3 regions of the Rhizobium sp. Leaf321 genome follow, and region 2 is predicted to be linked to each of the others. Evidence: predicted binding sites of a transcription regulator. Region 2 holds the regulator's gene; each other region holds the start of a gene.

Region 1 (6,813 bases), on a different contig from region 2:
GTTTCTGCACGGCGCGGATGCCGATCTGCAGATGCTGGCTGACCTGGGTCCGGTAGAACGCCGTCGCCATGCCGGGCAGCTTCAGTTCGCCATGCAGCGGCCGGTCGGAGACGCAGAGCAGCGTTCCATAGGGCACACGGAACCGGAAGCCGTTTGCGGCAATCGTTGCCGATTCCATGTCGAGCGCGATCGCTCTCGACTGCGAAAGCCGCTTTACCGGCCCGCGCTGGTCGCGCAGTTCCCAGTTGCGGTTGTCGATCGTCGCCACTGTGCCGGTGCGCATGATCCGCTTCAGCTCGAAACCCTCGTAGCCGGTCACTTCCTCGACGGCGCTTTCCAGCGCCTGCTGCACTTCGGCTAGCGCCGGGATCGGGATCCAGACGGGCAGGTCGTCATCGAGCACATGGTCTTCGCGAACATAGGCGTGGGCAAGCACGTAATCACCCAGCCGCTGGCTGTTGCGCAGGCCCGCGCAGTGGCCCACCATCAGCCACGCATGCGGACGCAGCACGGCGACATGGTCTGTAATCGTCTTCGCATTGGAAGGCCCGACGCCGATATTGACAAGGGTAATGCCGGAATGATCGCCCTTCTTCAGGTGATAGGCCGGCATCTGCGGCATCCGGATCGTGCCCGGGTTCTCCGGCCGGTCCTTGCCGGCGGTGGTGAGGATGTTGCCCGGTTCGACGAACTCCGTATACCCGTCGCCACCTTCCGCCATCAGCTTACGCGCCCAGGCGGCGAATTCGTCGATATAGAACTGGTAGTTCGTGAACAGCACGTAATTCTGGAAATGCTCGGCGCCTGTCGCGGTGTAATGGCTGAGCCTTGCCAGCGAATAATCGATGCGCTGCGCAGTAAACGGCGCAAGCGGCGCAGGCTCGCCGAATGGGGCTTCGTATTCGCCGTTGGCGATAAGATCGTCCGTATTGTTGAGATCCGGCGTGTCGAACAGGTCGCGCATCGGGATGTCGGCCATCGCGTTGCTGACGGACGACTCGATATGCGCGCCTTCGCCGAATGCGAAATGCAGCGGGATCGGTGTCGTCGATTCCGACACGATCACGGGAACGCCGTGGTTGCGAATGAGCAGATCGAGCTGCTCGATCAGGTAATGGCGAAACAGTTTCGGCCGGGTCACCGTTGTCGTGTAGACGCCGGGGGACGTCACGTGGCCATAGGAGAGACGCGAATCCGCATGGCCGAACGACGTGGTCTCGATCATCACCTGCGGATAGCAGGCGCGGTATCGACCGGTCACGGCCGCACCCTTCGCAAGTGCGCCGAAGGCATCGATCAGGAAGGACGTGTTGCGCTCGTAAAGCGCTGTCAGCGCATCGACGGCTGCTTCCGCATTGTCGAAAGCCTGCGCCGCGACAGGGCTCGGGCTGATGAAAGCAAGGGCGGGGAGTGAAGAGATTCGTGTGTTCATGCGCTATTATAATGGGAAGTTTTCGACAATCAAACGACACCTGCCGAGGATAACAGCCTGAAACGCGCCGGCGCGATGCGACTGCGAAGTTAAGACTGCGATCCCGGCCCACCGATATCGAGGTGAATGACGGGATCGCCGGGGCAGACGCTGCTGCGGCTTTCGCGACGATAGCGTCAGAGACGCGTCCAGGTCTGCGACTTGCAGAGGATCTTCATCACGCAGCCCTTCATCTTGAGCGAATTGCCGCTGACCGAGCCGGAGCCGCTATAGGTCTTGTCCGCCTCGGGATCGGTGATCTCGCCGGTATAGTCGCCGCCCTTGGGCGAAAGCTTGCCGATCTGCCGTCCCGCATGCTTGCCGGTTTTCAGCGTCACGCAGAAGGCGCCGCCGCATTTGCCGATCTCTGCCGTCTCGCCGCTCGCGGTCTTCCAGTTGCCCTCGATCGCTTCTGCCGCATGGCCGGTGCCGGCTATGCCGAAGGCGAAGAATGAGAAAGCAGCTGCGAGTATCGAAATGCGCTTCATGATGGTTTTCCCTCCCGGAGCCGGCGCTTCCGCACCGGTCATATGTCTGAGCGTTCGCACCTCCTCGCGCGAACAGCGGAAAATCTAGCTTACGCACACGTAAAGGTAAATATCCTGAGCCTGGGCATGGGGCGGAATATCAGCCGAATCTCCCGCCGTTTTCGACGAGCGACGCGCGTTTATTTCGACGCGATGAAAACGCGACCCGAATTCGTGGTGAAGAAAGGGTTGAAATCCAGATCTGAATTTTTCGTAAAAATGTCCGTAAAACCCTTAATAGCCAAGGGCCGCGATGTTTAACAGAAAACCAAGTTTACCAAGCGTTTGCACTTTGTTTTCAGCAAATTAATCATGCTTTTTAGGCGCTTTTTGCAAGCTTTGGCCGATACTCAAATCATCAAAGAGCGGCAAAAACCGCCACCCGGAAGGGCCGATAACAAGCTGCACAAGACAGCGACGGTCCCGACGGAAAACAGGGCAGACGACAAGAACAACGTTCTCGAAACAGGGATACGAACCGATGGCACGCTTTGAAATGAATGCTTCCGAAATGGCCACCATGGGTGGCGAGGCTCGCGCAGACGTTCTCTGCGACATGGGTCTGATGTATGCGACCGGTCGGGGTTGCCCGGTCGATCTGGTCTCTGCCCACAAGTGGCTGAACATTGCCGCGATCAAGGGCTGCGACCGCGCCGCCGAACTGCGCGCCGATCTGGCTGCGACGATGACCAAGATGCAGCTGGCAGAAGCGCTGCGCGCAGCCCGCGAATGGATGACCATCCACTAACGCGCAAGCGCATATTTCATTCATGCGACCGGCCCAGAAGAAGGCCGGCGATTAAGAACAAGGGCCTACCAGAGAGAAAACGGGATGGAGACGCGGCGCGAACCGGAGCTGTTCCCGGCAACAAACCGCAGCCGCTGGAGATCAAAAGACCGCGACCGGCAGAAACAAGGCCGGCGCGGTCTTTTTCTGTTCTAGAGACCCTTCAGAACTTTCGGCAACGCCTCTTCCAGCAATGCCATATCCTGCTCCGGTCCTGCGCTGATGCGGATGCAGCGGTTGAGAGGTGCCACGCCCGGCATACGAATGAAGACGCCGTGCTCCATCAGACCGTCGACGATCGCCCGCGCATGGGTACCATCGCGGCCGCAGTCGATCGCCACGAAATTGGTTGCCGATGGCAGCGGCTCGAGCCCGTTGGCCCGGGCGATCGCCGAGATCCGGTCGCGAGACGCTTTGATCTTGTCGATCACCTCAGCCAGATACTCCTGGTCTTTCAGTGCCGCCAGTGCTGCTGTCACGCCGACCCGGTTCATGCCGAAATGGTTGCGGATCTTGTCGAACGCGGTGGCGTTGTCGGGCGTCGAGATGGTGTAGCCAACGCGAGCACCCGCCAGACCATAGGCCTTGGAGAAGGTCCGGGTGCGGATGATGTTCGGCAGGTCGATCAGCGCTGCGAGTTCCGGTGTCGCTCCATCGGGCGCCGTTTCGCAATAAGCCTCGTCCAGCACCATCAGGCAGCTTTCCGGCAGGCCCCGCGCGAAGGACACGATCTTTTCCGCGTCATTCCAGCTGCCCATCGGATTGTCGGGATTGGCGAAATAGACCAGCGGCGCGTTTTCGCGGATGACCGTATCCATCAGGGCGTCGAGATCTTCGCGATCTTGGCGATAGGGCGCCGTTACCAGCGTGCCGCCATGGCCGGCCACATGAAAGTTGAAGGTCGGGTAGGCGCCGTAGGAGGAGACGACAGACATTCCCGGCTCGATCACCATTCGCACGATCTGCCCGAGCAGGCCGTCCACGCCTTCGCCGATCGCAATGTTTTCGGCGTTGCAGCCAAGATGCGCGGCAAGCGCCTGCTTCAGCTGGTAATTCTCCGGGTCCGAATATTTCCAGCTGTCTGCGGCGGCGGACTTCATGGCTTCGATGACTGACGGGGCAGGGCCGAACCCGTTCTCGTTGGCGCCAATTCGGGCTTGCACGGCACGCCCTCTGGCGCGCTCAATGGCCTCGGGGCCGACAAAGGGAACGGTCGCGGGAAGAGCGCCAATGAGCGGCGTGAAGCGCGAGAATGAAGACATGATATCAGGATCCGGTTCAAGAAAGTCCGCACACAATAGGGGGCTTTGAACGGCGTGCAAGGGCGGACAAGGCCGCTGATGGCGCGCATGGAGCAAAACTATGCCCCTGACGACGACCCGGCTTAGTGGCTCGTTTCGAACGAAAGCCGGATGACGTGATGCAGGAATTCCGCATCGATCAGCATGTTGAAGGCGACCGTGACCTTCTCCTCTTCGCGGCGCATCACGGTGCAGCCGATTTCGTCGTGAATGCCGAGGATTTCCAGGAAGAAGTTGGCCGGTACCGGCAGGCTGGGACTGACGTCCAGTTCGGCGCCATAAAGAGAGATTGTCCGGATCAGGCAGCGGAAGGCGGTATTGGTCGAGAGATGGTGTCCGACAAAGATGATCCGGCCAGGCCGGTCTATCGTAAACTTTTCAAATGCCCGATCGCCCGTATGAGCATGGTCGTGTGCGGTATCCTTCATCATCGTACCCGGCAGATCGCCTCCCTCGTTCTCGTCCTCGACTATGACTTTATTCCTCTTTTTATGAATCATTCTGAAACAGATGGGTAAAATGCCGCTGATCTGCGCGTTTTCGTCGCGTCATGATCACGCGTTGCGCAAGTTGCACCGTTAGTGTGCCGAAATCGGGCTGTTGACGGGTCGCCGGGGCGGCGCTACCCCTTCAGCCGCGAGTTTTTCGCGATGGGAGCAGGGCGTGGCAGCAGGTAGATTGGTGATCGTCGGGGCAGGGCAGGCCGGGTTCGCGCTCGCCGCCAAACTGAGAGCGCTGAAGGATGAGCGGCCGATCACGATGATTGGCTCCGAAGATGTCATTCCCTATCAGCGGCCGCCACTGTCCAAGAAGTACCTGATGGGCGAGATGAGTTTCGACCGCCTGACGTTTCGCCCGGAAACCTGGTTTGCGGAACACGATGTCGAGATTCGTCTCTCCACCTTTGTCGAAGAGATCGACCGGGACGCGAAGACGGTGAGGATGCAGGACGGGTCTGTCCTTGAATATGAACATCTGGCGCTGACTACCGGCTCGACGCCGCGCACCCTTCCAGCCAGCATCGGCGGTGATCTCACGGGTGTCTTTACCGTCCGTGACAAGCGCAACGCCGATCTCCTCGCCGACGAGATGAAGGCAGGTCGCCGGCTTCTGATCATCGGCGGTGGCTATATCGGCCTCGAAGCCGCAGCTGTCGCTCGCCATCTCGGGCTTGAAGTGACGCTCATCGAGATGGCTGACCGCATTCTCCAGCGAGTCGCGTCGAAGGAAACCGCCGACGTGATGCGGGCCATTCACGCCGAGCATGGTGTCGTCATCCGGGAAAAGACAGGCCTCACCCGCCTGATCGGCGAGGACGGCCGGGTTCGCGGGGCCGAGTTGTCCGATGGCACGGTCATCGATATCGATTTCGTCATCGTCGGTATCGGCGTCACGCCGAACGACCGGCTGGCGCAGCAATGCGGCCTCGACGTTGGCAATGGCATCCTCGTCGACGACTATGCTCGCACGTCCGATCCGGCAATCTTTGCCATGGGCGATTGCGCCATGCTGCCCTGGAAGGGCACCAATATCCGTCTCGAGTCGGTGCAGAACGCAGTCGACCAGGCCGAATCGGTTGCCGCGACCCTGACCGGGTCAGCCGAGCCCTACGAGGCAAAGCCGTGGTTCTGGTCCGACCAGTATGACGTGAAGCTGCAGATCGCCGGGTTCAACCTCGGCTACGACGAGACGGTGATGCGGCCCGGTACCCGACAGGGCAGCGTGTCGATCTGGTATTACCGCGAGGGTCGCCTGATCGCCGTGGATGCGATCAACGACGCCAAGGCCTATGTGACCGGCAAGAAGCTGCTGGACAACGGCCTGACGGCAGACAAGGCGCTGATCGCCGATCCGGCGACCGACCTCAAGCAGTTGCTCGCGTAATAAAGACAGCATTTTTTAAAAGGAGATACCATGCCGGCACCGAAAAACGCCTTCAAGGCTCGTTTGCAAGCCGGCCTGCCGCAGATCGGCCTCTGGCTCAACATGGCCGAGCCGCTGCCGGCGGAGATTGCCGGCCATGCGGGTTTCGACTGGCTGGTCATCGACGGCGAACACGGGCCCAACGATCTTCGCAGCATCATGGCGCAGTTGCAGGCCCTGTCCTCCTCCTCATCGGAAGCCGTCGTTCGCCCGCCGATGGGCGAAACCTGGATGATCAAGCAACTGCTCGACATCGGCGCCCGCACGCTTTTGGTGCCGATGGTCGATTCGGCCGAGCAGGCGAAAGCACTGGTTGATGCCGTCCGCTATCCGCCGGAGGGAAAGCGCGGCGTGGGTGCAGCCGTTGCCCGCGCGTCCGCCTTCAACGCGATCGCAGACTATACAGACACGGCTGCAGACGAGATCTGCCTTCTGGTGCAGGTCGAAACCATGGCGGCGATCGATGACATCGAGCGAATCGCGGAGGTCGAAGGCGTTGACGGCATCTTCATCGGTCCGGCCGATCTCTCTGCCGACATGGGGTTTCGCGGCCAGATCGGTGCACCGCAAGTGCAGGACGTGATCGAGAACGCGATTCGCCAAATCGTCGCCGCCGGCCAACCGGCCGGCATCTTGACCTTCGACGAAGATCTCAACCGCCGCTATCTCGATCTCGGGGCAACGTTCGTGGCCGTCGGTGCCGATGTCGCTCTCTATTCCAATGCGCTGAAGACGCTCGCCGGTCGCTATGGACGCGGTTCGGGCGGAGCAGGGCCTGCCAGCTACTGATTCCACGCCTATTCC
Region 2 (8,631 bases):
GGCTGGTGCGCTGTGGAACTGGCAACTGAGTATCGGCTCGGACGAGATCGATACCTTTCCGATGCTTCATCGCCTCATACTCGTTCATACGTCGGTCGCCAGCCTCGGCTGATCCCTGCGCTCATGAGCCGCGACGCGACGTAGAGCTGTTCCCGGAAGAACTCCGCATCCTCGATCAGTGAACGGATTGCGACGAGCGGATCACCGCCTGCGGCGGCGAGTACAGTCACGGCTAGATCGGGTTCGACAGTCGACTGGGTGACAGTTTCGGCGGGGCTGACGTCGAGGGCGGGCTGGGTCATGATGATCTCCTTAGGAATTAAGTCCGCGTCAACGGATTTTGTTCCTATTTTGTTCTCATCGATCGAAGAGTCAAGAAGAGTCTTGCGTTACGCACCGCCGGAGTGGTCAGAGCACCTGCGACATCGGGAGGTCGTTGGTTCGAATCCAACCCGGCGCATGTGGGGCTACGTCTACGTCCAGAAGACCTCCGGAGGTCTTTATGTTTCAGTCGCCGAGCCTCTCGTACTCGTCGTCGGTCACATCAGGCTCCGGTCACGGCGAAAAAGACGCTGATCACTATGCCTGCCGCCGTAGTGCACATGACGAGCACGATGAGGCTGAGTAGAAAATAGTCACTCACTGAGCGTTTCATCGGACCCTGCCTCTGCCGTCGAATCGAACCATAGTTCGCTATGGCCGCGACGTCGAATCTTGCAAAGGAATGGATCAGTGTAAGGAAGTGAGATTGCGGGGTTCCGGATAGCTTCCGGACGGCCCGCCGCGTCGTTCAATCCGAGATCTCACAGCTAGTCCCTCGGTTTTGAACCGAAGGCGGCGTGACTTCACTTACGTGCCGTCCGACAGATTCACCAAAATTCGTGGACACGTGAACGAAAAGAGAACGTAAAATCAGTAACTTAGCCTCGGTGATCTAATCGTGATCTACCGGTCTATTCGTGTTTTGCGTGCTGACTGAAGCAATCCACGCAACCCATTAATTTGATGAGATAATAATGGTGGGTGATGTAGGGCTCGAACCTACGACCCGCTGATTAAGAGTCAGCTGCTCTACCAACTGAGCTAATCACCCGTAACCGGTTTGGCGAAGCGTCGTTTCCGCCGGTGTGAGGGCCGTATAAAGAGGAAGTTTAGGCTTGTCCAGCACCTCCCGCGAAATTTGTTGGATCAGCAGCTTCTTTTTTGCGCGAGCGAACAGCCTTTGCGAGGATATCCGGACTTATGGTAACAAAATCAACGGGTTAAAAAATATCGCCTAGATTTCGATAACGCCTTCGGCAAGTCGGATCGCTTGTCCGCCGATCCGGGCTTTTGCAATGGCCCCTTCCTGCACATCGATATGGAGATGGATAAAGGACGGCCGTCCCATCTCGACGCCTTGCTCGATCAGAAGGGGGTGATGGCCATCCGGCAGGCCGTCAAAATGATGGATCGCGCCGGACAATGCCGCTACCGCCCCACCCGTGGCTGGGTCTTCAGCGATGCCCATATCCGGCGAGAACATTCGGGCATGAAATTTCGCCTGATGATGGACGCCGCCGCGGCAATAGACATAGGCCGAAGCGAGCGCACCCTCGACGAAGGGAGCGACCTTTTCCCAGAGCGGGGCATCGAATTCCATGTCCTGGACAGTTGCAAGATTGTGCAGCGGGATCATCAGGAAGGGCACACCGGCGCTCCAGATCGACGCGACGTGGTTTTCGAACCCGATATCCGTCAGCTCGACGCCGAGCGCGTCCGCGATGCCCTGACGGTTCAAAGCTAGGTCGATCCGCTGCGACTTCTTCGGCAGATCGAACTCGGCGAACCCCACCTCCCCCTGGCGCAAACGCACGGCGCACCGAACCGGACCGACCGCCTCTTCAAGGACGCAGACCAGATCGAGATCGCTGTCGCGCCCGTTGGTGCGCTCGGCAAGGGCGATGGCCGTCCCGACCGTCGGATGTCCCGCGAACGGAAGCTCCCGGCCCGGTGTGAAGATTCGCAGCTTTGCCGAATGGGTGGTGTTTGTCGACGACTGGACGAACACCGTCTCCGAGAGGTTCATTTCCTTGGCAATGGCCTGCATCGCGCCATCGTCGAGACCATCTGCATCGAAGATGACCGCAAGCGGGTTGCCGGAAAGCTTAGCGTCGGTGAAAACGTCATAGATGCTATAGGGACGCGCCAATGCAAACTCCTCCTCATATACCGGGCGCAAAACTGCCCGACGGCGTCCCGTGGCGCAACCCCTGATCAACGTCACCGGCTAGTGATTTAATTAGCGGCGGTTACGGTCGGGCGCGCTGGGCGCCTCGGAGAAGGCCGCGTTTCCACGAGAGGCGGCGCCCGAGGCCGAGCGTCACCGACAGGTGAACTGGTCGCCAGCAGCCCGTGAGAAAGGCAAGCCATCGCTGGGTCGCCTTTCTCAGTACGCGATATTCAGATGATCGGGAGCGCTTCGTGCTCACGGGTTTCGGCATTGCCGATCAGTCTTCCGAGCCGCTTGATGCCTTCGTCGATCATCTCGTCGTTGGCGCAGGAGAAGCTGATGCGCAGCGTGTTGGCATTGCTGCCGTCGGCGTAGAACGCCTTGCCGGGCACGAAGGCGACCTTTTCGGTTGCCAGCGATTTCGCCAGAAGCTCCGCACCATCCGTGCCCTCAGGCAGCGTCAGCCATACGAACATGCCGCCTTCGGGCTTTGTCCATGTCGTTCCCTTCGGCATGTATTTCGCAAGTGCCGCCAGCATGGAATCGCGGCGGCCGCTATAGACCCGCTTGATCTTGGCAACCTGTTCATCGAAACCGCGCGAAGCGACATGCTCGACGGCGATCTGGTTGATCGTCGACGAATGCAGGTCGGCCGCCTGTTTCAACAACACCAGTTTGCGGATGACCGGCATCGCTCCGATGACGAAGCCGACGCGCAGGCCTGGTGCCAGCGTCTTGGAAAAGCTGCCGCTGTAGATCGTGCGGGTCTTTTCGATACCGCCGCTGCGGGCAATATCGAGCGCTAGGATCGGCGAAACCGGTTCGCCATCGAAGCGCAGGTTCTGGTATGCGGCATCTTCGAGAATCGCGATATCGAGTTCGTCTGCCAGTGCCAGAAGCTTTTCGCGGCCTGCGAGATCGATCGTCTCGCCGGTCGGATTGGAGAAGTCGGCGGACAGATAGGCAAACTTCACCGAGCCACCGGCTTTCGACGCCGTCTCGCGATAGGCTTCCGGCGTGCGGTTGCCGTTGACCGAGAGCTGATCGTAGGTCGGCTCATAGGCATTGAACGCGGAGAGCGCACCGAGATAGGTCGGCCACGTGACGAGCGCCGTATCGTTCGGCGACAGAAACAGTTTGCCGAGGTAATCGAGCGCCTGCTGGGAGCCTGACGTGATGAAGACGTTGTCGGCGGTACAGTCGATACCGATCTTGGCGACATCGGCGACGATCCAGTCGCGTAGCGGCTTGTAGCCTTCGCTGACCGAATACTGCAGCGCCGAGTTCACCTGAGCGCCTGAGAAGATATCCGCATAGGCCTTCTGGAATTCCTCGGCCGGAAACAGTGCCGGATCCGGAATGCCGCCGGCGAACGAAATGATGTCCGGCTGCTCCAGCAGCTTCAGCAATTCGCGGATCTCGGAGGCTTTCATGCGGCTGGAGCGCGTCGCGAAAATATGGTCCCAATCAAGCACGGGCGTTTCCTTTTATTTCAATATTCTTGGCTTCAGTTTACATAAGTTCCGACAGGTCAACAATACTGACCTATCGGTTTTTGGTACGGTGTGATCACGAATTGTAAAACGCAAAAGCCCGCGCAAGTGGCGCGGGCTCTCGAATATTTTGCCTCAGTCGACCGGAATGATCAGGCCTTGAGGATCGAGCGGCCCGCGTAGGCAGCCTGAGGACCCAGCATTTCCTCGATGCGGATGAGCTGGTTGTACTTGGCCAGACGATCCGAGCGCGACAGCGAACCGGTCTTGATCTGTCCGCAGTTGGTGGCAACTGCGAGATCGGCAATTGTCGAGTCTTCCGTCTCACCCGAACGGTGCGACATGACGGCCGTGTAGCTTGCCTTGTGCGCTGTTTCGACAGCATCGAGCGTTTCGGTGAGCGAGCCGATCTGGTTGACCTTGACGAGGATCGAGTTGGCTGTGCCTTGGCGGATACCGTCGCGCAGACGGGCCGAATTTGTCACAAACAGATCGTCGCCGACCAGCTGGACCTTGGAGCCGATCTTGTCGGTCAGATACTTCCAGCCGGCCCAGTCGTCTTCGGACATGCCGTCTTCGATCGAGATGATCGGGTACTTGCCGGCAAGTTCTGCCAGGTAATCGGCCATGGCTTCCGGCTCGAGCGAACGGCCTTCGCCTTCCAGCTCGTACTTGCCGTTCTTGAAGAACTCGGTGGCTGCGCAATCAAGCGCCAGGTGGACGTCATCGCCCGGCCGGTAGCCGGCCTTTTCGACCGACTTCATGATGAAGTCGAGGGCTTCCGGCGCGCTCTTCAGGCCCGGCGCGAAACCGCCTTCGTCGCCGACATTGGTGTTGTGGCCCTGCGCTGCCAGTTCCTTCTTGAGAACGTGGAAGATTTCCGCGCCCATGCGGACGGCATCCTTCAGCGTCTCGGCGCCGACAGGCATGATCATGAATTCCTGGAAATCGATCGGGTTGTCGGCGTGAGCGCCGCCATTGATGATGTTCATCATCGGGACCGGCAGGAGATGCGCGGAAGCGCCGCCGATATAGCGATAGAGCGGCAGGCCGGACGATTCGGCTGCGGCCTTGGCAACGGCAAGCGAGACGCCGAGAATGGCGTTTGCACCCAGGCGCGACTTGTTCGGGGTGCCGTCGAGCGCGATCAGGGTCTTGTCGATGTGGATCTGGCTTTCGGCATCGAAGCCGCCGATCGCGTCGAAGATCTCGGTGTTGACGGCTTCGACAGCCTTTTCGACGCCCTTGCCACCATAGCGCTTGCCACCATCGCGAAGTTCGACGGCTTCATGCGCACCCGTGGAGGCACCGGACGGAACGGCGGCGCGGCCCATCGAGCCGTCTTCCAGATAAACATCCACCTCGACGGTCGGATTGCCACGGCTGTCCAGAATTTCGCGAGCGATGATGTCGGTAATGGCGGTCAAGGGTCTCTCCTCGGTTAATGTGCGAGCCTGAATTCGCAGGCTCAGCGAACAGGCGTGTCATCGACATTGTGCGATCGTCGATGACACGCGGATTACAATCCAGTCAATTCGGCGGTTTTTCGACGCCGTCAGCCTTTTGCGATGGCGTCGAAGGCCAGCAGCTTTTCCAGAAGGCGCGGCATGTCCTTCAGGTGGACCATGTTCGGACCGTCGGACGGTGCGTTGTCAGGATCTTCGTGGGTTTCGATGAAGACGCCGGCAACACCGACTGCGACGGCTGCACGGGCAAGCGTTTCGACAAACTCGCGCTGGCCGCCGGAAGAGCCGCCCTGGCCGCCTGGCTGCTGGACGGAATGGGTCGCATCGAAGATGACAGGGCTTCCGAGAGACGCCATGATCGGCAGCGAGCGCATGTCGGAGACAAGCGTATTATAACCGAACGACGCGCCGCGTTCGCACAGCATCACATTGGGATTGCCGCTTTCGAGGAACTTCGCCTGAACGTTCTTCATGTCCCAGGGCGCCAGGAACTGTCCCTTTTTCACATTGATGGCGCAACCCGTCTTTGCGGCCGCGACCAGAAGATCGGTCTGGCGCGACAGGAAGGCTGGGATCTGCAGGATATCGATCGTATTGGCCACGAGGCCGCACTGCTCTTCCGTGTGAATGTCGGTCAGAACAGGAAAGCCGTATTCCTTCTTGAGATCGGCAAAGATTGCCATCGCGTTGTCCAACCCGATGCCGCGCTTGCCGGAGATCGACGTGCGGTTCGCCTTGTCGAAGGAGGACTTGTAGACGAGGCCGATGCCGAGCTTCTTGCAGAGTTCGACAAGCGTACCCGCGATCATGAAGGCGTGATCACGGCTTTCCATCTGGCAGGGACCGGCAATCAGCGAGAGCTTTGCCGTGTTGGAAAAAACGACTTTCGAACTCCCCTCGCCCACGGACACTTCAGAATTGGCGGAGACTGTCATTTCACTATTCCTCGAAACCGAAAACCACACCTTGCCCCGGGGCTGCCGACACGATCACGCGGCCATCCCTGCGGATGAATGCGACGTCATTAGCAGCAAGGGTGATCTCTGTCACGGCGAGATCGGTGGTCTTGAAGATGATCCCGCGCGCAGCGAGGCGCGACGATAACAAGGGCTTCATCGAAGACCGGAACTCATCGCTGAACGTGTCGTTGGATTGAATGCGGATGCTGGCATTGGCAGCTTCGATCCGCAGACCGTCTTTCCCTTGCTCGGGTTGCGTCTCGAACACGGTTTCGAAAAGCGGCAGAAACTCCAGCGGGTCATCTGCAGAAAAGACGATCTCTCGAAGGCCTGTAACGGCGTTTGCGTGCTCATCAAGACCACCGCGATCTGCCGGTAATGCGGCGATTCGCTGGCAGGAAAACAGCAAGATGTCATCGACCTCGGGGACTGCCGCGAACGCCAGACGGAATGAGACTTCGCTCTCCCCACCATCGGGCAACTGCATCGGGCGGGAGAATTGAAGCATCTCGCCCGCAGACATGTGCCCGTCCACAAAACGGATATGATCGGCCGCTGAATCCTGCGTCCCGACGACCACCGCCGATAGACCTTCCCTTTTCCGCTGGCCGCGGAAGCGGATGTCGCGATCAGTGAACACGTTGCCTCGTTTTGCCGCAAGCGAGGCTAGCCGACGGTTCACAATGGCCAGCGGCTCGAGATACGAGCCATCCGCGAAGAATATGCAGGCATTGGCTGTGCCGAAAGGGTGAACACCTTCAGGTGCCACAGTAAAGCCGAGAGCGGTCAACCTCCCCCGCGCTGACGCCAGATCTGCAACGGGCAGAACCAAATGATCGACTGACTTGTTACCCACTTACACCCCCAAAGTCTTATTCCGCAGAACATTGGCTATCGCGGGAAACTCGGCAAGTGCTGCGCACGAACTGAATACGTGATCGAACGCTGAAATGAGACTATTCTTCAGCAGAAATTTGGGGCTTGCGGAACACAGATAGAACATATAGCGTCCGTTCTGCATTTGTTTCCAATTCTGAGGGTCCCGTCCATGCTGACACGCAAGCAACAGGAGTTACTTCTGTTCATCCACGAGCGGATGAAAGAATCAGGCGTGCCGCCGTCGTTTGACGAAATGAAGGACGCTCTCGACCTTGCATCGAAGTCCGGCATCCATAGGCTTATCACCGCGCTCGAGGAGCGTGGCTTTATTCGCCGTCTGCCGAACAGAGCACGCGCGCTCGAAGTGATCAAGCTGCCTGACGCCTATGTGGCGAACCTTCATCCGCGACGGGGATTTTCTCCCAGTGTCATCGAGGGAAGCCTCGGCAAAACGCAACCGGTCGTCGCTCAGAAGCCGGCGCCGGTCATGGCGGACAATCCGTTCTCGACAAACATTCCGGTCATGGGTCGAATCGCTGCCGGCGTGCCGATCTCCGCGATCCAGAACAACACCCATGACATCGCCGTTCCGATCGAGATGCTGGGTTCCGGCGATCATTACGCGCTCGAAGTGAAGGGCGATTCGATGATCGATGCCGGCATCCTCGATGGCGATACCGTCATCATCAAGAATACCAGCACCGCAAGTCCAGGCGATATCATCGTTGCCCTGGTCGATGAGGAAGAAGCGACCCTGAAGCGGTTCCGCCGCAAGGGTGCCTCGATCGCACTGGAAGCGGCAAACCCGGCTTACGAGACCCGCATCTTCCCGCCCGACCGGGTGAAGGTCCAGGGCAAGCTTGTCGGCCTTATTCGCCGCTACCATTGAGAACGCTGTCATCCCGGAGATGCGCAGCAACAGCCTCCGGGATGCCAAAGTCGAATTGTCGCGTTCGCCAGTCATAGAACCGGTGGACGGTCCACGGACGGCTTGAGGTCTGTGCGCTGTCTCGCATCGCCGCCGTAATCTTGATGTCTGGCGCTGTCGCGTTCGGAATAATGGTGATTTCCAGTGCGCCAGTCCGGCGCAACGTCCGCCCGCTGAGAAGCAAGGCGCCGGAGCGGCAAGTATCGAAGCGTGCGCCGGGCGAGACGATGATCCGACCGACATCGCAGGCAAGACCGGTGTATCGGTTGTCTTCGACAGTGACGATCCGGATGTCCTGAGCAGTCTGCGCCGCGCACAGGATTTTCGGCAGACAGGCGAATCGTCCGGGCTTCAATGCTTGAAGAAAACCCCTGACATATTCGATTTCCCGGCGCGTCAAATCCGGTCGCGAATGTGGTCCAGGTGGTCTGTCATCGCTTTTCGCAAGGCTGGCACCTCGCGCTGGTTCCGAAGAGGCAAGAACCGGCAAGGCGAGCGGTTGTTCTCCGGTCTCAAGCACCAGCGCTCGCCGCCATTGATCGTAGATAAATCCCGGCGGTCGGGTTCGATTGAGGGTGATCTTGTCATCCTGGATCACGCCGACCGATGCGCCGTCTTCGGATATGACGATATCAGGCCTCGGCGCCGAGCCTGAGCGGACCGCAAAGAGCAAAGCCACCGCCATGAACAGCGC
Region 3 (6,813 bases), 480 kb from region 2:
ACTTGCCGAACAGTTCGGCCTGACGATCGTCGAGGACGATATCTTTTCGGATTTCGAGCATACGCCGGCACCAAGGCTGGCTGCCTTTGACGGTCTTGACCGGGTCATTCATATCGGCAGCTTTTCGAAAACTCTCTCCGCTTCGGTCCGCTGCGGCTTCATCGCCACCAAGCGGGACTGGATCGAGGGTCTGACCGACCTCAAGATCGCGACCTCGTTCGGCGGGCCATCGCTTGCGTCCGAACTGGTCTACCAGGCGCTGAGCGATGCCAGCTACCGCAAGCATCTGGATACGATCAGGGGGCGGCTCGCCGGCGCAAGGGTCGAGGTATCGGGACGGCTGAAGGCGATCGGCATCGTGCCGTGGATCGAGCCGCAGGCAGGCATGTTTCTGTGGTGCCGGCTGCCCGATGGTCTCGATTCCGCCGACGTCGCACGGGCGGCATTGAAGAACAACATCGTGCTCGCCCCGGGCAATGTCTTCAGCCCGTCGCAATCAGCGACGAGTTCCATGCGCTTCAACGTGTCGCAATCGCTCGATGGACGGATCTACGACGTCCTGAAGCAGATTTTCGCCGACATGCGGAACCCCGAAACCGTTGCCTGAAGGCAAGCCCTTACTCGGCTGCCATCAGCTGCTGCTCTTTCGTATCGTTGGCGCGTCCCTTCCGGGCGCTTTCCAGCTCGTCCTGCAGCCGCTGTTCCTCGTGCACCTGTGGCTTGGAGAAGCGGGCGATCAACAAGTATGCGACAGGGGTGATGTAGAGCGTCACCATGGTTGCCATGCCGAGGCCACCGACGATCACCCAGCCGAGCGCGATACGGGCTTCGGCACCGGCGCCCTTGGCAAGAACAAGAGGCACGCCGCCGATCACGGTGGCGATCATCGTCATCATCACCGGTCGAAGACGGATCGCGCACGCCCGCTCGATCGCCTCGCGGCAGGACGCGCCCTCGTTGCGCAGATGGTTGGCGAACTCGACAATCAGAATGCCGTTTTTCGCCATGACCCCGACAAGCAGCACAAGCCCGATCTGGCTGTAGACGTTGAGACTGGAGCCGGTCAGAACCAAGGCGAAGGCAGCGCAGGCAAGTCCCAGCGGCACCGTGGACATGATGATGATCGAGGACAGGACACTTTCGAACTGCGCCGCAAGCACCAGGAAGATGATGGCGATCGCAAAGCCGAATGTCAGCGCCATGCCGCTCGAGTTTTCCTTGAGTGTCGCAGCCTCTGCCAACGGTATCAGACGTGATCCAGCTGGCAGGAGCGGCTGCGCAAGCTCGGTCGCCGCCTGGACCGCCTGACCGAGCGAGACACCGTCCTTGAGGCTGGCCGAGAAGGAGACTGCCGCAAGCCGCTGTTCGCGGTTGAGCCTCGGCGCCACGGCCCGTTCCTCGAGCGTCGCGACGGTGGAGAGCGGCACCATGCGGCCATCCTTGGCCTTCAGAAAAATGTTCTCGAGATCCGTCGGGTCATCGATCGGACGCGTCGTCGATGTCAGCTTGACCGGCGTCGCCTCGCCGTCGACAAACACGTCCACCACAGATCGGCCTTCGAGAAGAGACTGCAGCGACGTGCCGAGATTGGTGATGTCGATTCCGAGATCCGATGCCCGCTCACGGTTCACCGACACGAAGATCTGGGCCTGCGTCGGCTCGTTGTTGAGACGCGGCGTATCGAACAATCCGCTCGCGCGAAGCTGGTCCACCAGTTTCAGTGCGGCGGCCGTCAGCTCTTCATGATTGGTGCCGACCATCGCCATCTGCAACCCGTTGCCGGCACCGCGGATACGCAGACTGTTCTGCTGCGTCGCGAAGGCGCGAAGCGAGGGCACGGTCGCGGTGGCCGCGTTGATATCGCGCACGATATCGGCCTGGCTGCGCTCCCGCTCGGACCAAGGCGCGAGGGTCAGAACCATGAAACCGTTATTGGTGGCGCCACCCTGCCCCGAGATCGAATAGATGTTCTGGATCTCGCCGGACGCCACGAGCGGCTGCAGTTTCTCTTCGATCTGCTGCAGCTTGTCGCGCATATATTGCAGGCTGATGCCTTCCGGCGCCGTCGCCCGCAGCATGACCATGGCCCGGTCTTCCGGTGGTGTCAGTTCGCTCTTGACCGTCTTGAAGGCCATATAGCCGGCACCGCCAAACAGCAGCGCAAAGACGATGACGATCGCCGGCGCGCCAAGGCAGGCATGCAGCGTCACCCGGTAGAAATTGGCAAACAGGCTACCGAACCGGCCAAGCAGGCCGTCGTTCTTTTCCTGGATCGGTTTCGTCAGCATGCGCGAGGCAAGCATCGGGCAAAGCGTGAGCGCCGTGACCGAAGACAGCGCGACGGCAAACGCCAGAACGAACCCGAACTCGCGGAACAGGCCGCCCATCTGGCCGGGCAGAAACGACAGCGGAATAAACACGGCGGCAAGCGTCGCGGTCGTCGCCAGCACCGCGAAGAAAACCTCCTGGGTGCCGATCACGGCTGCCGCGCGCGGACCCATGCCTTCCGATCGTCGTCGCACGATGTTTTCAAGAACGACGATCGCGTCATCCACCACAAGGCCGGTCGCAAGAACGATCGCCAGCAGCGTCAGAATATTGATCGAGAACCCGACGGCATAGATTGCGACCAGCGTACCGATCAGCGCCACCGGCATGGTAAGCGCCGGGATCAGCGTCGCCTTCCAGTCGCGCAGGAAGAGATAGATGACGGCAATGACGATCGTGCCCGAGAGCGCCAGCGCGATCTCGACCTCGTGCAGCGCGCCTTCGATGAAGACCGCATCGTCACTGGTGATGGCAATGCGCGTGCCCTCGGGCAGCGTCTTCTGAAGATCGGCGACGGCGGCCCGTACACCTTCCGAGATGCTGAGCGTGTTCGATTGCGCCTGGCGCAGCACGCCAAGACCGACGCCCGGAACGCCGTTCGATCGCAACGCCGTCGTGCCGTCGTCCGGCCCGAGCATCACGGTCGCCACATCGCGCAGCCTAACATTGTTGCCCAGCATGACGTTTTCGAAGTCTTCGGGCTTGGTCAGGCTCGCCGTCGCGCGCACGACAATGTCCTGCGTCGAGGATTCCAGCGACCCGGCGGGCACGTCGAGCGCAGCCGTCGATAGCGCCTCCGAGAGATCTGCAATCGTCAGCCCACGACTGGCAAGCGCCGTCTGGTTCACGTCGACGCGGAAGACCTTTTCCTGGTCGCCGTAGAGTTCCACGTCAGCGACGCCGTCAACCGACGCAAGCCGGTCGGACACCTCGTTATCGACGAGAAGCGTCAGGTCTTCCATCGACAACGAGTTGGACGTAACGGCAAGCCGCATGATCGGCTGGCTGTCGGAATCGGCCTTGATGATGCGCGGCTCGTCCACGTCGTCAGGCAACTGGCCGGTGACACGACCAAGCGCATCACGCACGTCGTTGGCGGCCACCGCAAGATCGGCGGTGTCGTTGAATTCCAGCGTGACACGGCTCTGGCCGAACTGCGATTCCGATGAAACGGCCTTGAGGCCGGCGACCCGGGCAACCGCGCCCTCGATGATATCGGTCACTTCCTGGTCCATGGTCTGGGCAGAAGCGCCGTCATAGGTGGTGCGGATGGTGATGACCGGCTGGTCCACATCCGGCAACTCGCGCACCTCGACGCCGGCAAGAGCGGCAAGGCCTGCGACGACGAGGAGCGTGTTGAGAACCGCGGCAAGGACCGGCCGCCGCACAAAGAGCGCGGTAAAGCTGTTCTGCTTTCCGGAAGACTGGCCGGACGACCCGTTGTTATTGGCGTTACCGCTGTGGCTGCTGCTCATCGGCTGGCGACCTCCGGCGGCTTTTCACCGGCAATGCGGACGGCACCATTTTCCCGGACCCGTTGCAACCCTTCGGTTGCCACGACATCGCCATCCTTCAGATTGGCCGAGACGAGGATCGCATCGGGATTGCGCTGGATCACCCTCACCCGCTCCTTGACCGATTTGTGATCGACGATATGCCAGACGAACGAGCCTTTCGCATCCCACTGGACTGCAAGCGGATCGACGCTTGGAAAGGTCTCGCCCGGAAACCGCATCGTCACGCCGAAAGACATGCCGGCGCGGAGTTCGTCGTCAACATTGGGAATTCTGGCACGAATGCGGATCGTACGGCTTGCCGGATCGACCCTGTTGTCGACGGCCTCGACCGAACCCTCGAAGGTGCGGCCTGGACGCGAGACGGAGGCGGCCTCGACCGGCATGCCAGGCTTGACCTGGACCGCGAAACGCTCCGGCGCCCAGAAATCCACCAGCAGCTCGGTACGGTTGTCGATCGTCACGATATTGCTCGCGGTCGTGACGTTGTCACCGATATTGACCGCGACGATGCCGACGATCCCATCGATTGGCGCAACGACCGAGCGACGCTTCACCGCCAGTTCGGCGTTGGTGACCGTCAGCTGCGCCGTTTCGGACGCAATCTGCGCGTCGAGCACGTCGAGACGGGAGAAGCTCTTGAGGTTCCGGTAAGTATCGGATTTCTCGCGGGCACTGCGCAACACCACCTGCGCCTGATCGCGCAGGATGATCTGCTCGTCGTCATCGAGCTGCGCAAGAATCTGGCCCTTTTTGACCATGTCGCCGGATTTGACGAGGATCTCGTTTACGGTGCCCGTCGCCTGCGGCATCACGATAACCGACTGGATCGCCTCGCCGTCACCGATCGCCGACAGTCTGTCGTTGACCACACCGGTTCCGACGGGTCTGGTTGCAACCAACACCACCTGGCTCTCACCGCCGCCCCGCTGCCCGCCGCGCGATGACGAAGCCGGTGCGCCCGCAACCGTTGCGGCCGCCGGCTCGGCGACATCAGGATTGATGGAAGTCACCACTCCTGCGGGAACGCCCATCGAAATCAGTGACCGCCCGGCATCTGCCGACAGGTAGACCCAGAGACAGAGCCCTCCGAGCAGTACCGCAACCGACATCAGAAGCTGGTTCCAGATCCGCATTCATTCCTCGCAAGTCTATCGATAAGTGGTGCAAGTATCCCCGTTTCGCGCCCAACTGGCAAGGTCGAGGAACCTACCTTACTGTTTTGTAACATCACGCGATTTCACGGATGTGTCAGAGCTTCAACGACACGGATCCGGACGATTCCTAGGGGAAACATAGGAATGAAAAGAGAACATCGGCTGGTCTTTCGAGCCCGAATCACTACATTGGCCGGATGAGTAACAGTTACGACGACATCCCTTTCTTCGATGAGGAGCCGGAGCCCGCCCCCCGCAAGGCGCGAGGCGAAGACCAATCGGACCAGCGCCCGGTGCCGGCATCGGCTGGCAACCAAGGTTCTGCTCCTGTTCCTGCTGGTGGTTCCGGTGGTTTGGGGATCGCGGCGCGGGCCATGGCGGCGCGCGGTGGCAACCGGCCCTCACCCGACTATATGACGGGCCTTAACCCGGAACAGCGCGAAGCGGTCGAGACCTTGGATGGTCCCGTTCTGGTTCTGGCCGGCGCCGGAACCGGCAAGACCCGCGTGCTGACCACCCGCATCGCCCACCTGCTGGAGACCGGCCGCGCCTATCCGAGCCAGATTCTCGCCGTGACCTTTACCAACAAGGCTGCGCGCGAGATGAAGGAGCGCATCGGCGTTCTCGTCGGCGGCGCCGTCGAAGGCATGCCGTGGCTCGGCACGTTTCACTCGATCGGCGTCAAGCTGTTGCGGCGCCATTCGGAGCTGGTCGGCCTGCGATCCGATTTCACCATCTTAGACACCGACGACGTCGTGCGCCTGATCAAGCAGCTCATCCAGGCGGAAGGTCTTGACGACAAGCGCTGGCCGGCCAAGCAGTTCGCCGGCATGATCGATGGCTGGAAGAACAAGGGCCTGTTGCCGCCCGACATTCCGGAAGGCGACGCCCGAGCTTTTGCCAACGGCAAGGGCCGCGAACTCTATGCCGCCTATCAGGCCCGCCTGCGCACGCTCAACGCCTGCGATTTCGGCGACCTTTTGCTGCACCCGATCGCCCTGTTCCGCAAGGCACCGGATCTGCTCAAGGAGTATCACCAGCGGTTCCGCTATATCCTCGTCGACGAGTATCAGGACACCAATACGGCCCAGTATATGTGGCTGCGTCTGCTCGCTCAGCGTCCGAAGGACGTGCCGCAAAACGTCTGCTGCGTCGGCGACGACGACCAGTCGATCTATGGTTGGCGCGGTGCCGAAGTGGAAAACATCCTTCGCTTCGACAAGGATTTCCCGGGCGCCAAGGTCATCAAGCTTGAGCGCAACTACCGCTCGACAGAGCACATCCTCGGCGCTGCCGGCCATCTGATCGCCCATAACGAAGGACGCCTCGGCAAGACGCTGTTCACCGACCGGGTCGATCCCGAAGATGAAAAGGTCATCGTCCACGCCGCCTGGGATAGCGAAGAGGAAGCCCGTGCCGTCGGTGAGGAGATCGAGCGGCTGCAGCGCGGCGATGGTCGCAGCGATGCCAAGAAACACGCGCTGAACGACATGGCGATCCTGGTGCGCGCCTCGTTTCAGATGCGCGAGTTCGAAGACCGGTTCGTGACGCTCGGCCTCAACTACCGCGTCATCGGCGGCCCGCGCTTTTACGAGCGGCTCGAGATCCGCGATGCGATGGCCTATTTCCGCATGGTCTGCCAGCCGGCCGACGACCTTGCCTTTGAGCGCATCGTCAACACACCAAAGCGCGGCCTCGGCGACACGACCATACGCTACCTGCATGACAGCGCCCGCGCCCGCGATGTGCCCATGCTTCAGGCCGCAAGCGAAATGATCGAGACCGACGAGCTGAAGCCGAAGGCCCGCAAGGCC

Evidence for each region. Region 2 encodes LexA, which represses DNA repair genes until DNA is damaged. Its sites were predicted from a motif close to TGTTCNNNNTGTGTTCNG; they were not measured.
Region 1: ASF70_RS11400 (sel1 repeat family protein) is a predicted target of LexA. The motif match lies at 2,435-2,452, and genes of this name have one in related genera.
Region 3: ASF70_RS16125 (UvrD-helicase domain-containing protein) is a predicted target of LexA. The motif match lies at 5,140-5,157, and genes of this name have one in related genera.

Annotation. Positions count from the first base shown of each region.
Region 1 is NZ_LMOF01000006.1:1,051,713-1,058,525, forward strand. Features, by position in the region: gene amn (AMP nucleosidase) at 1-1,432, opposite strand, end outside; gene ASF70_RS11390 (DUF2147 domain-containing protein) at 1,609-1,959, opposite strand; gene ASF70_RS11400 (sel1 repeat family protein) at 2,480-2,746, shown strand; gene ASF70_RS11405 (pyridoxal phosphate-dependent aminotransferase) at 2,938-4,047, opposite strand; gene ASF70_RS11410 (hypothetical protein) at 4,170-4,514, opposite strand; gene ASF70_RS11415 (FAD-dependent oxidoreductase) at 4,750-5,970, shown strand; gene ASF70_RS11420 (HpcH/HpaI aldolase/citrate lyase family protein) at 6,001-6,798, shown strand.
Region 2 is NZ_LMOF01000007.1:185,917-194,547, reverse strand. Features, by position in the region: gene ASF70_RS13735 (hypothetical protein) at 75-302, opposite strand; tRNA gene ASF70_RS13730 (tRNA-Lys) at 1,018-1,093, opposite strand; gene ASF70_RS13725 (PhzF family phenazine biosynthesis protein) at 1,277-2,191, opposite strand; gene ASF70_RS13720 (PLP-dependent aminotransferase family protein) at 2,443-3,687, opposite strand; gene eno (phosphopyruvate hydratase) at 3,858-5,132, opposite strand; gene kdsA (3-deoxy-8-phosphooctulonate synthase) at 5,261-6,106, opposite strand; gene ASF70_RS13705 (VOC family protein) at 6,111-6,986, opposite strand; gene lexA (transcriptional repressor LexA) at 7,179-7,898, shown strand; gene ASF70_RS13695 (ComEC/Rec2 family competence protein) at 7,879-8,631, opposite strand, start outside.
Region 3 is NZ_LMOF01000007.1:664,934-671,746, forward strand. Features, by position in the region: gene ASF70_RS16110 (PLP-dependent aminotransferase family protein) at 1-607, shown strand, start outside; gene ASF70_RS16115 (efflux RND transporter permease subunit) at 618-3,803, opposite strand; gene ASF70_RS16120 (efflux RND transporter periplasmic adaptor subunit) at 3,800-4,978, opposite strand; gene ASF70_RS16125 (UvrD-helicase domain-containing protein) at 5,197-6,813, shown strand, end outside.